Regions from separate parts of the Paenibacillus sp. 01T424 genome, predicted to be linked through region 1. Evidence: a T-box and tRNA genes for the amino acid it is inferred to sense, from the RefSeq annotation. Region 1 holds a T-box; the other regions hold tRNA genes.
What was found. The T-box of region 1 lies ahead of leuS (leucine--tRNA ligase). A T-box ahead of a tRNA ligase gene usually reads a tRNA of that ligase, here a tRNA-Leu.

Region 2: it encodes a tRNA-Leu, which carries the amino acid that the T-box ahead of leuS (leucine--tRNA ligase) is inferred to sense. The anticodon was not compared.
Region 3: it encodes a tRNA-Leu, which carries the amino acid that the T-box ahead of leuS (leucine--tRNA ligase) is inferred to sense. The anticodon was not compared.

Annotation. Positions count from the first base shown of each region.
Region 1 is NZ_JBFTPZ010000026.1:9,279-13,463, reverse strand. It holds gene comER (late competence protein ComER) at 1-69, shown strand, start outside; gene leuS (leucine--tRNA ligase) at 110-2,548, opposite strand; T-box leader at 2,631-2,884, opposite strand; gene AC1DPK_RS19225 (CynX/NimT family MFS transporter) at 2,985-4,175, opposite strand.
Region 2 is NZ_JBFTPZ010000008.1:98,386-102,570, forward strand. It holds gene AC1DPK_RS09275 (ABC transporter substrate-binding protein) at 1-1,189, shown strand, start outside; gene AC1DPK_RS09280 (2'-5' RNA ligase family protein) at 1,257-1,769, opposite strand; tRNA gene AC1DPK_RS09285 (tRNA-Met) at 2,185-2,261, shown strand; tRNA gene AC1DPK_RS09290 (tRNA-Ile) at 2,299-2,375, shown strand; tRNA gene AC1DPK_RS09295 (tRNA-Leu) at 2,397-2,482, shown strand; gene AC1DPK_RS09300 (RNase H family protein) at 2,682-3,197, opposite strand; gene AC1DPK_RS09305 (RDD family protein) at 3,418-3,813, shown strand; gene AC1DPK_RS09310 (hypothetical protein) at 3,984-4,185, shown strand, end outside.
Region 3 is NZ_JBFTPZ010000001.1:477,451-481,635, forward strand. It holds gene AC1DPK_RS01955 (glycosyltransferase family 4 protein) at 1-969, opposite strand, end outside; gene AC1DPK_RS01960 (50S ribosomal protein L25) at 1,336-1,911, shown strand; gene AC1DPK_RS01965 (helix-turn-helix domain-containing protein) at 1,964-2,203, opposite strand; tRNA gene AC1DPK_RS01970 (tRNA-Leu) at 2,370-2,454, opposite strand; tRNA gene AC1DPK_RS01975 (tRNA-Lys) at 2,504-2,579, opposite strand; tRNA gene AC1DPK_RS01980 (tRNA-Glu) at 2,629-2,703, opposite strand; gene AC1DPK_RS01985 (hypothetical protein) at 2,814-3,131, opposite strand; tRNA gene AC1DPK_RS01990 (tRNA-Leu) at 3,312-3,396, opposite strand; tRNA gene AC1DPK_RS01995 (tRNA-Lys) at 3,446-3,521, opposite strand; tRNA gene AC1DPK_RS02000 (tRNA-Glu) at 3,578-3,652, opposite strand; tRNA gene AC1DPK_RS02005 (tRNA-Ser) at 3,758-3,848, opposite strand; tRNA gene AC1DPK_RS02010 (tRNA-Asn) at 3,854-3,929, opposite strand; gene AC1DPK_RS02015 (SprT family protein) at 3,957-4,185, opposite strand, start outside.

The sequences.
Region 1 (4,185 bases):
GCAAAGTTCGATGAAGATGTGGTCAAGGTTTCGACCGCCTTTATAGGCGAAGAGGTGAACGGTCAATAGCTGTTCTTCAGCTAATGCCCGCTCACCTCTTCTGTTTGTCTTAATTAGCAACGATATTAACTAGCTTGCCTTTTACCGCAATGACTTTACGGATTGTTTTGCCGGCAATCAGCTCTTGCACCTTCTCAAGTTCTTTCGCTATGCTTTCCATCTCAGCAACGTCCATATCAGCTGCAATGGAGATGCGATCTGCGATTTTACCATTTACTTGTACGACGATCTCAACCTCTTGATCGACCGTCCAAGCTTCTTCGAACGTCGGGAACGCTGCATACGTAAGCGAATCCGTGCGTCCCAGCTTCTCCCATAGCTCTTCCGCGATATGCGGCGCAATTGGAGAAATCAATTGAACGAATTGCTCCATTGCTGCTTGCGGAAGCACATCTGTTTTGTAGGCTTCGTTTACAAAAATCATGAGCTGGCTGATTACGGTGTTGAAGCGAAGTCCCTCATAATCATCCGTAATTTTTTTGATTGAACGATGCCATGTGCGCTTGAATGCATCACTTGTTTCGCCATTGCCGATTTTGGCATTCAAGCTGCCATCCTCGTTCACGAACAAACGCCATACACGGTTAAGGAAACGATATGTTCCTTCCACACCATTGGTATTCCAAGGTTTCGTTGCTTCAAGCGGACCCATAAACATTTCGTACATACGTAGCGTATCTGCGCCAAACTCGTTTACGATATCATCTGGATTGATAACATTTCCACGCGATTTGGACATTTTTTCGTTGTTGTTTCCAAGAATCATGCCTTGGTTGACAAGCTTATGGAACGGCTCCTTTGTATCTACAACGCCGATATCATAAAGCACCTTGTGCCAGAAACGAGCGTAAAGCAGATGCAGTACAGCATGCTCAGCGCCACCGATGTAAAGGTCAACCGGCAGCCATTGCTTTTGCTTCTCTGGCGAACAAAGCTGTTTGTCGTTTTTAGGATCGATGAAGCGCAGGTAGTACCAGCAGCTGCCAGCCCATTGCGGCATCGTGTTCGTTTCACGGCGAGCCTTCATGCCCGTTTCAGGATCGATCGTGTTCACCCATTCCGTAACGCTGGCAAGCGGTGATTCCCCAGTTCCTGAAGGAGTGATAGCATCAACATCAGGCAGCAGAAGCGGAAGCTGATCCTCAGGAACAGTCTTCATCGTACCATCCTCCAAGTGAAGGATCGGAATCGGCTCACCCCAGTAGCGCTGGCGGCTGAACAACCAATCGCGCAGGCGGTAAGTGATTTTCCCTTTTCCTTTGCCCGACGCATCCAGATGCTCTATCATTTTCGCAATCGCTTCTTCATTCGTCAAACCGTTCAAGAAATCGGAATTGACATGAATGCCGTCGCCTGCATAAGCTTCCTTCGTAACATCTCCGCCTTGCACAACCTCAACGATTGGCAAATCAAATTGCTTAGCAAATTCCCAGTCGCGAGCGTCATGACCTGGAACAGCCATAATAGCACCCGTTCCATAACCAGCAAGAACATAATCTGCGATCCAGATTTGTGTTTTCACGCCATTAACGGGATTAATGGCATAAGCTCCTGTGAACACGCCTGATTTGTCTTTCGCCAAATCAGTACGCTCCAAATCACTCTTGCGCGATGCTGCCAGTTGATAAGCTTCAACTGCTTCTTTTTGCTCTGCCGTTACGATTTTTGCAACAAGCTCATGCTCAGGAGCGAGTACGCAATAAGTCGCGCCAAACAATGTATCTGGACGAGTCGTAAATACGACCAATGCGGAATCATGACCGTCAATCTCAAAGGTAACCTCAGCTCCTTTGGATTTTCCAATCCAGTTGCGCTGCATATCCTTAATGCTTTCTGTCCAGTCCAGTTCTTCCAAATCATCCAACAAACGATCTGCGTATTCTGTAATTTTCAAAATCCACTGACGCATAGGCTTGCGAACAACGGGATGATTGCCCCGCTCGCTTAGGCCGTTAATAACCTCTTCATTGGCAAGCACCGTTCCAAGAGCTTCACACCAGTTAACTGATACTTCAGCAACATAAGCGAGTCCTCTGTTGTACAATTGGATAAAAATCCATTGCGTCCATTTATAATATTCAGGATCGGTTGTACTAATCTCGCGATCCCAATCGTATGAGAAGCCAAGTGATTTTATTTGTCTGCGGAAATTATCGATGTTTACAAACGTAATATCACGCGGATGCTTTCCTGTATCAAGCGCATGCTGCTCAGCAGGCAATCCGAACGCATCCCAGCCCATCGGATGAAGGACATTATAACCTTTCATTCTTTTGTAGCGAGACACGATATCCGTCGCTGTATAACCTTCTGGATGTCCTACATGCAGGCCAGCTCCAGATGGATATGGAAACATATCTAATGCGTAAAACTTTGGTTTTTCAGCATCCTCTGTCGTTTGAAACGTTTTGTTTTTATCCCAAAATTGCTGCCATTTCGGCTCCACAACAAGCGGGTTATAGCCGTGAAATTGCTGTTCTTGACTCATGTGCTCATATCCTCTCTCAAATAAATGCTGAATGCATAATTGTACAAAAAAACATAAAACCTCTCGCCCCTAGCGAATTATCGCTAGGGACGAGAGGTTGTTCTCCCGTGGTACCACCCTAGTTAGCGAAAGACATGCTTTGCCGATCGCTCACTTGTCGCCCTTATCGCGGGCCAAACGGTGATTTTCGCGTAAACGATGTTTCGTAAACATCGCTTTCGTTAATCGCACAGCTCCAAGGCGAGCTTCATTTCGCTGCAGGTCCGGCTTCCACCATAAATCACCGGCTCTCTAGGCCTGACAAACGAAATTACTGTTCCTCTTCAACGCTCCATATGCATAAAATCGTTAGTTTCGATTATAAAGATCACACGGTTCGGTGTCAAGAGAACGAACTTGAACTTCAAGCGTACACTAATCAATTTGCACAACACATTTATTTTTCTTGTGCTCCTGATATGGTTTTATTCGCTCCAGCTCCGAAGCCTATATATCCAAAAATAACGGCAACGGCTACTAGCATCACTAATGAGACAGTCCAATTATTCGTCAAATCATGAATGAGTCCAAACAACAGCGGTCCGGCAGCGGCAAGCAGATAACCAAGTGACTGTGCCATCCCCGACAACTGAGCCGACTGCCTTGTGCTGCTTGTCCGCAATACAAAAAACATAACTGCGAGACTAAAGCCGGAACCGCCGGCAATTCCGAGTAAAATCATACAAATCGGAATAAGATCCACATTCCCGCTAAGGAGCCCTAAGTATCCTAGGAGCAGCAAGATCGTTGTAAGAATAACAAGCAGCCTTTGGCTTGCCTGCTTTCCCGCAATGACAGGGATAATAAAAGTCGCGGGCAAGCTGACAAATTGCAGCAGTGACAGCATCCATCCCGCATCAACGTGACTCATGCCGCGGTCAGACAAAATTTCAGGCAGCCATGATATGTTGACATAGAAACAAAATGATTGAAGCCCCATAAATAATGCGACTTTCCAAGCTAAGCCAGAGCGCAGCAGACCTCCGTTCTTCTCGCCATTCGTCGCTGCTTTGTTGTTGTCCTTCTTCGCAAACGAACGAAGCTGCGGTACCCATGCAATCGTAGCAATTAGAGCGAGCAGTGCCCAGCAGGCCAGCATACCTTGCCAGCCCAAGGATATCTTCTCTGTAATGGGAATGCTGAAACCTGAAGCTAAAGCAGCGCCTAAATTCATCACGACCGAATATAAACCAGTCATTAAACCGACGGTGGCCGGAAAATCTCTTTTTATCATGCTCGGAAGCAGTACGTTTGCAACTGCAATCGCCATGCCCAGCAAGATCGTTCCAACAAATAAAGCGGCTATCGCCGGAAGGGATCGAATTACAATCGCGCCAGTCAGCACGACCATTGCAATAAATAATGTGTTTTCCATACTTATGCGCTGAGCCATTCGTGGCGCAAGCGGAGAAATAAGTGCAAATGCTAGCAGCGGCAAGGTCGTCAGCAGCCCAGTGAGCGCACTGGAAATGCCGAACGAACGCTGAATTTCAGATACGATTGGTCCAACCGCTGTTAGTGGCGCTCGCAAATTAGCGGCTATTAGCAAAATGCCAAGCAGCAGCAGCCATGAGCTTGTTATTGCAATTGGCGCAGAA
Region 2 (4,185 bases), on a different contig from region 1:
AATGAAAGAAATGCTAACTGGATCAAATCCAGTCGATGTTGTTGTTCTGGATTACAATATGCTTCGTCGGATGACACAAGACAACTTGCTGCAACCGCTGGATCCGCTAATAGCACAAGATAAATTCGACTTGTCGGATTATGTTCCAACTGTTGTTGAAGGCATTAAAGCTGCTGGTGACGGCGGATTGTATGCATTGACGCCAACTTTTAACTCTTCTGCACTATACTACAACAAAAAAATGTTTACTGAAGCTGGTGTAACTCCTCCGACAAACAAAATGGAGTGGACTGAAGTTCTTAACCTAGCACGTCAAGTGGCTAAAGGTGAAGGCGTGGACCGTAAATTTGGATTCTCCTTCAATCGTTGGTCCAACGACGGCTTTAGCAATGCGCAGTCTTATAGCCAAGCATTGCAGCTAAAAATGTGGGATGACAAAGGCGAGAAAATGCTCGTCAATAGCGATCAGTGGGAAAATGTATGGAGCACTGTTGCATCGCTGTATCAAGAAGAAGTTATTCCAACACAAGAATTTATGAATAAAATGTATGAGAAGCAAAACGCGGAAGGTGGCAATGACCCATTCTATGGTGATTTGTTCATCAAAGGCAAAATTGCGATGACGATCGGTGATTATGGTTATATCAATGAGCTTAAGAGAGCTTCGGACAACGCATCGAAAATTAAAGATTTTGAAGCTGTTGATTGGGACGTTGTGACAGTTCCCGTTTCTCCAAGCGATCCTGAAGTAGGCAGCAGTATTTCATTGAGCCAGTTGATGGGTATTAACAACAAAGCTCAAAACGATAAAGACGCTTGGGATTTCATCAAGTTCTCCAACAGCAAGGAATGGGCTAAGCTGAAATCGAGAAGTCTTTATGAAATGGTTGCACGTAAGGAATTTTTGACGCCAATCGGCGGTTTGCAGTACAACATTGACGCATTTACTTCACTTAAACCAATGCCAGCTGTAGATACGGACAAAATCTTCCGTGAGAAACCAGGTGCATGGGAAGCTCAACAACCTGGCTATGAATTGTTCCAGGCCGTAATCGAGAAGAAAAAATCGGCTCGTGAAGCACTAGCTGAGTGGGAAACACGTGGAAACGCGGTTTTGGAAAAAATTAAAAACAATCCAACTGGAGAAGGCAACGGCGGCGGAGTCGAAATTATGCCAATGCCAAGATAATTTGAAATAAGGAAAAAGCCCGTAATCGACCTCTGCGTCGTTTGCGGGCTTTTTCCTTAATATTTGTCTAACCTCGTAATAGAAAGGACTGGTAAGCGGTCCAAGAGCCGTTCTCGGTCTGATACATCAGATGTATGCGATCAATTCTCGAAGTAAGATCAATGGACTGCATGCGCAGATTTCCGAATAAATCATGCAGCTCATCAGCTGAGATTTCTTGCCCTATCGTGACATGTGGCGTGTAAACATATTTAGGCTCGACAATGGCCAGCGGACCGCTGCATACGCTCTCCTGGAGCTTCTGCATGGAAACGGTGTCTTCAAGCGCTAAATAGAGCACATGACTTACAGGGAAAAAAGTAGATACACGGTTCAAATGGATAGAGAAAGCAGGCAGCTTAGATGTGGTTTGCTCTAAATGAGCGACTGCTAGCTGCAATTCATCGTCTGACCAATCTTCTGCGTATCGTACTGTCAAATGAGCAGGCACAGCTGTGTAATGCGGATCATGGCGTCTTCGCCAGCTATTAGCGAAGTCCTGTACATGCTTTTCGGGGAAAACAACAATTCCATATAACATGGTCTTCAGCTCCTTCGAAATGACCTATTTTGAGTATACCCCATTTGCATGTATGATCCCAATTTTGGGGTATTCTAATGTATACAGCCTTTATTGGAGTGATAAGCATCAGCTTCTCCAATAAGATAGTGGAGGGATGACATGAGATGGGTATATTGGGTTCGCCTATATGAAACCAAATTTCAAGCGGGTTGTTTGGTTAGGAGAATGGAGAATGACGGTTGGATGTATGGCTATGAAACTCCGCATGAGGTAGAGGTATTTCGATCCCGAAAAGGGCGATACGGCGTGAGGTTTATACCATAAAAAATAAAAAGAAAATAAATTAGAATATTTTGCTTGACTTAAAACACACCTATATAGTATATTATTTTATGTCGCCAATTCAACTGGCTTTGCTCAAATGGATATACGTCGCGGGGTGGAGCAGCCCGGTAGCTCGTCGGGCTCATAACCCGAAGGCCGCAGGTTCAAATCCTGCCCCCGCAACCAACCTTTCGATGAATACGTTGAAATATACGTTTTTCGAGGGCCCTTAGCTCAGTTGGTTAGAGCGGTCGGCTCATAACCGATTGGTCGGGGGTTCGAGTCCCTCAGGGCCCACCATAAGCAAAACCTTTACAACATGCCGGGGTGGCGGAACTGGCAGACGCACAGGACTTAAAATCCTGCGATGGGTGACCATCGTACGGGTTCGATTCCCGTCCTCGGCATACCTCGAAGACATTGACGAGTCAATGGTTTTCACGAAGTACATAAGATGTACGAACGATAAAAGAACCTCCTTTATAGAATCTGACTTGTCAGTTCTAAACAAAGGAGGTTTTTTTATCGTTAGGTACTTAATATCTAGCAATTTAATTTAATATGTTAATTTCTAAAGCTGTTAAGTAAATTAGAGGCTGGCAGTAATTAATTTATAGCAGCTTGTCTCGCAGCATTATGGGCTAACCTATGGAGGGTATTGTTTTTCTTGTGCTTGCTTATGTATTTTATTTGTATGTGAACGCTGGGATACATATTATTTAAATGATGTAGAACTGCCAATATTTCATCTCTAGCATCTTTATGATGTGAATGAGAAAAATAATCTTTTGATAAAATGTTTGCGATTTGACTGCAATCAGTATAGATAATAGCGAATTTCGGCTCATACTCCGTCAGCGCACTTGCAAGTATTTCAAGACTGTAACGAACAGCAAGCAATTCACCGTAATTGGAACCTTCAATATGTTCCATCATAATTTTTTTGGCGGTAACGCGTATTGTTCTATTGAAGACAAAGCAACAAGCTGCTCCATGATTATTTTGCGCAACGAAACCGGAGTAATCACAATACAAACAAATCATACTCTTGTTCATAATGTTTTGTCTTAAACGGGGATTGGCATATGCTCTTTTTATTAGCAATTCTGTTGTAGTATCCACAAAATCTATCCTCCAGATTATATTCCTTCTTTCATTATTTTAATCATCGTCAAAAAAGAGATGGGCTAGTCTTCAAATGGAAAATCCTCGAAATATTTTTTACTTTAAGGATAGGCGAATGGATTAAGGTATACATCGGAGCTGATAAGCGTAAGTTTTAATAGGAATGTGTCTGAATAAGGAAGTAACATTAATGATGTAATACTGGAGGGGACTCGGCATGAAAGCAGGTTTTTGGATTCGATTAGGAGCTTCATTGCTGGATGGCATTATTATTGGCATTCCGTTAGCCATTATTTCATTATTATTTACAGGAGGATATGAAGGGAGAGATTATTTTACAGATGTGGTCTCATTCCTTTACTCGTTACTGGTTCCGGTATTTTGGAGCGGCTATACCATTGGGAAAAGGATATGCGGCGTACAGATTAGAAAGCTGGATGGCTCACCTCCAGGTATAGGTACCATGTTATTGCGTAATGTTGTCGGTGGACTCGTTTATGGATTAACATTAGGTATTGCTGTGATCGTCAGCGCCTTTATGGTCGGTTTGCGCGATGACAAAAGAGCGATTCATGATTTTATAGCAGGAACAGAAGTGGTGCATTCTGATTAAGCTGTCTTATGAGCTCGTTGCGATATCATGCAGCGGGCTTTTTTTATTATACTTTTGACATTTGCCACGATATTTAATGAGGGAACTTTTTTGCTTTCTCTATTTTGAATGAAGTAAACTAAGAGTTGTATTGAAATACCTGAGCGATAAGGGAAGTAGGTGGATGATTGATGCAGCACAAGAACGAGGAGACTTCACTTAAGCTAAGCGCGCGTCGACTCTATGCGGAGATATTCTCTTTAAAGGACACGCTTTACAATGATCTTCTAAATCGGTTTAAGGATGATGTATCACTCACGGAAAAAGCGGAGCAGTGGAAAACCGGCATAATGGCAGCTGCGATCTCTACAGCGCTTTACAGCTCTTCTCTGG
Region 3 (4,185 bases), on a different contig from region 1:
GTCAGCCAGCATCTCAACAGCGTAGCGGTACGGAGTCGAAATAATCACCCTGCCGTAACCAATTCCGAATGCTAGTGTTCCACTTACAGCTTGATCCTTGCCAAGATAAGGCGTCATATAAATATCCGACAATACAAGAGATTGAACAACCTCCTCTTGCGTTAGATGCTTATCAACAAACGTAACATGCTGCTGAAGGCCTAGCTTTTCCACTAGATCTGTCAGCTTCGTCCTGTACACTTCTCCAACCTCTTGTTTCACAACAGGATGCGTTTTGCCTAAAATCATATAAAGTGCTTCCGGGTGCTTCTTCACTACGCCGTTCATGGCCTCTATGGCATATTCAATCCCTTTGCCTGGGCTTAAAAAACCGAATGTTGAAATGATTTGCCGATTCGTATACCCGAACCTTTCTTTAAGCTCATTTCTAGATTCGGTCGCAACTACCGGAACCCCATGATGGAACATCTCTATCTTTTCAAGCGTTATGCCGTAAACCTCATGCAAATCCTGTATTTTGGTATGGGCCATCGTAATGACCTTATAGCTTAAATCCGCCAGCTGCTTCATAATTAAACGCTGTTTCTCGCTCGGTTCGGACAATACGGTATGAAAAATAACGATAAACGGGATTTTGAGCTTCGCTGCCAATTCCAAAACGTATTCTCCGCTTTCCCCGCCGTAAATGCCGAACTCATGCTGAATGACTAACATATCGATATTGGATTGATTAAGATCAATGGCTATTTTGCTATAATCTGCACGATTGTGCTGTCCAATCTGAGCCATCACCTGATTGCCGTACGCATAGGACTTGTTGTTGTTAACCGCAATCATGCGTGGTGCATTAAAATCTTGCATTTGTTCGATCTCATTCATCAGATCCTGAGAAAAAGTAGCTAATCCGCATTCTCTAGGCAAGCTCGTTCCCAAAAATGCTATATTCCGCTTGATTAAAACCTTTTTCAATGAAATCGCTCCCTTATTTTTAAAATATTTACAAATGACAATAAAAAAAAGAAATAAAGATGTCTTTATTTCCGAGATTAAACGATATGCTTTTGGTTTTTAGCTATCCCAGTGTTACCACTTAACAGCTTTCAGTTGCTGCCATTTCTTGCAATTCCGCTCCTATCTGCTGTTTAAACCTTAACACGACCATATTTTCTTGTCAATCGAGCGGGATTTGTACTGATTTGACAAGTAGAGAACTTGTGATAAAATTAACATATGACAAGAAAATATGGTCGTTAGCGGGCTGATTAGACATTCTATTGCTAATCGGTCTTTTTTATTGTCGGTTTGACAGTACCCCATTCGATTAGGAGGCAACAAATGATGAGCAATACTATCCAGTTAAACGAACGGGTCGATTTAAGCAAATCTAAGATTAATCTATTAAGAAAGCAAGGACAGGTACCAGCTATTGTATACGGCAAGGATGTCGGCAGCATTTCTGTTATCGTCGCTGAGAAAGAAATATTATCAGTCATTAAGCACAACCCGCGCGCTATTTTAAATGCAGCTATTCCGGAAAAAGGGAATAAGCCAGTATTAATTCAAAATATACAAAGAGATCCGCTGAGCAATAAAATTGTTCACGTTGATTTCTATCAATTGAATATGAATGTGAGTTTAGATTCGAAAGTAACGATTCATTTCTCCGGAGAACCAGCAGGTGTCAAAGAAGGCGGAATGCTTCAAGTTGAGATGTACGAAGTAGAGGTTCGCTGCATGCCAGACAATCTGCTCAGCGCATTCGAGGTAGATATTAGCGGCCTTAAAATAGGAGATCATTTACTAGTGTCTGATCTCTCCTTCCATGAAGGCATCGAAGTTTTGTCCGATCCTGGTGCGATGTTAGTTAAAATCTCGCAAGCACAAGCCGAAGAAGTAGTCGCTTCCGCATAATTATCATATAAAAAGTAAAGGGAACCCTATACAAAATGTACAGGGTTCCCTTTTATTTATCCGGATCTATATCTTTATCGTCATGAACGACTACAATAAACTGTCCAGGACTTACATCAAAATATTTGCATAACCTCCATAACAGATCCCGCGGATACTGAACCATCTCATCCTTATACATCTTCCGAACAGAATCAAAATGATAGTCAATATCTTTGGCAAGCTGCCTAATCGATAGGTTTGGATCTTTAGCTCTCATGATTTCTTTTAAATTACTATGAACCCCCGGCATGTGAACACCCCCACTTCGATAAATATATAACGGTCTAAATATATAATCAACCATTCCAACCTCTAGTATTCCCACTTTTTAAATATGACGATAAGTAGTGCTTCTTTTTTTGTTAGAACACACAAAAAAACGGCTCTATCTCTAGAGCCGTACGATTTATATACTTTGGTGCGGTAGACAGGATTTGAACCTGCACGTCCATTGGACACTACCCCCTCAAGATAGCGTGTCTGCCGTTCCACCACTACCGCACATTGTAAATTGTACGATCCTTCACTCACATCTTCTTATCAAAGAAAATGGTGAGCCATGAAGGACTCGAACCTTCGACACCCTGATTAAAAGTCAGGTGCTCTACCAACTGAGCTAATGGCTCTCGTGTGATTGCAACGAGCTCCATAGAGCTGGTACACTTTGAGGATTAATGGTGACCCGTAGGGGACTCGAACCCCTGTTACCTCCGTGAAAGGGAGGTGTCTTAACCACTTGACCAACGGGCCGTCTGGAACTAAGAGAACAAATATGCTTGAGACAACAAAAATGATTATATCAGCTTATCATCAGAAGTTCAAGCATTTTTTCTCAAGTTTTTTAAAATATAATTTTAGCCTTACGATTCAATCGTTTCAGCCTTAAATACATTGTCTAACTTGTCTTCAGGCGTAAGTCTTTTCTTAAGCGGCACCTTAACGTCTCTTCCCAATTCTTTGAAGAAGGTTTCAACGTCACATTCGATTTTGTCCACAAATACTGATAATTTGCCTCTTTCGATAATCGCTTCATTGCCTTCGGCTGGTACAGTTACTTCGATTGAGTATTTTTTCATTAAGGTATTGCTGTACCGTGCGAAAATCTCAAGCAATTCCTCGTTGTTAAATTTGCTAATCGCTGCTTGTCCCTTGTTCGTAAAGTTTAAGTTTATTTTCATGTTTACAGCTCCTCATCTCTAATGATGCATCTGTTTTCACGGCTCGAGCAACTTATAACGAAAAAACCACTCTCTAGTCAGATTTATGATCTGAATATAAAGTGGCATCATCTATCAGAAAAGTGCATGCAAAATGACACCTTCTAAGTTCACCTATATACATCGGCAAAGAGTAAGTTATGGTGCGGTAGACAGGATTTGAACCTGCACGTCCATGGGACACTACCCCCTCAAGATAGCGTGTCTGCCGTTCCACCACTACCGCACATTTATAAGTCGAACGTTCATCGCTCGCATCTTCTTAATCAAGAAAATGGTGAGCCATGAAGGACTCGAACCTTCGACACCCTGATTAAAAGTCAGGTGCTCTACCAACTGAGCTAATGGCTCTCGCTGTAATTGTAAACGAGCTCCGAAGAGCTAGTACATTTTTTTGTGTGAATAATTGGTGACCCGTAGGGGACTCGAACCCCTGTTACCTCCGTGAAAGGGAGGTGTCTTAACCACTTGACCAACGGGCCATACAGAACACTTCAAATGAGATTTCCACGATGCTGCAACCACTGTGGCAAATAAAAAAGACCGGATGAACGGTCTTCCCGTTGCAAACACTTGTGAGAAAAATGTGGCGGAGAGAGAGGGATTCGAACCCTCGCACCACTTACGCAGTCTAACCCCTTAGCAGAGGGTCCCCTTGAGCCACTTGGGTATCTCTCCAAATCTGGCTCCCCGAACAGGACTCGAACCTGTGACAACTCGATTAACAGTCGAGTGCTCTACCAACTGAGCTATCAGGGAAAAGTAAAAGTGACAAGTAATAATATATCATGTACTACTTTGATTGTCAATCACTTTTAACACTAATTTTCCGCGACATTTTCCACAAGCGTATTTAGCAGGATCAATCTTCCTTTTGCGCAGATACTCCATCCCGCATTTGGTACAAACAAGCTTGTACCGAAATGGCTGCTGCTTACGCTCCGCGCGTTCAGGTAAGGACTGACAATAGCGTGAGCCGCCTACCTGAGCCAGCAGCTGTTTGAATTCAATATCA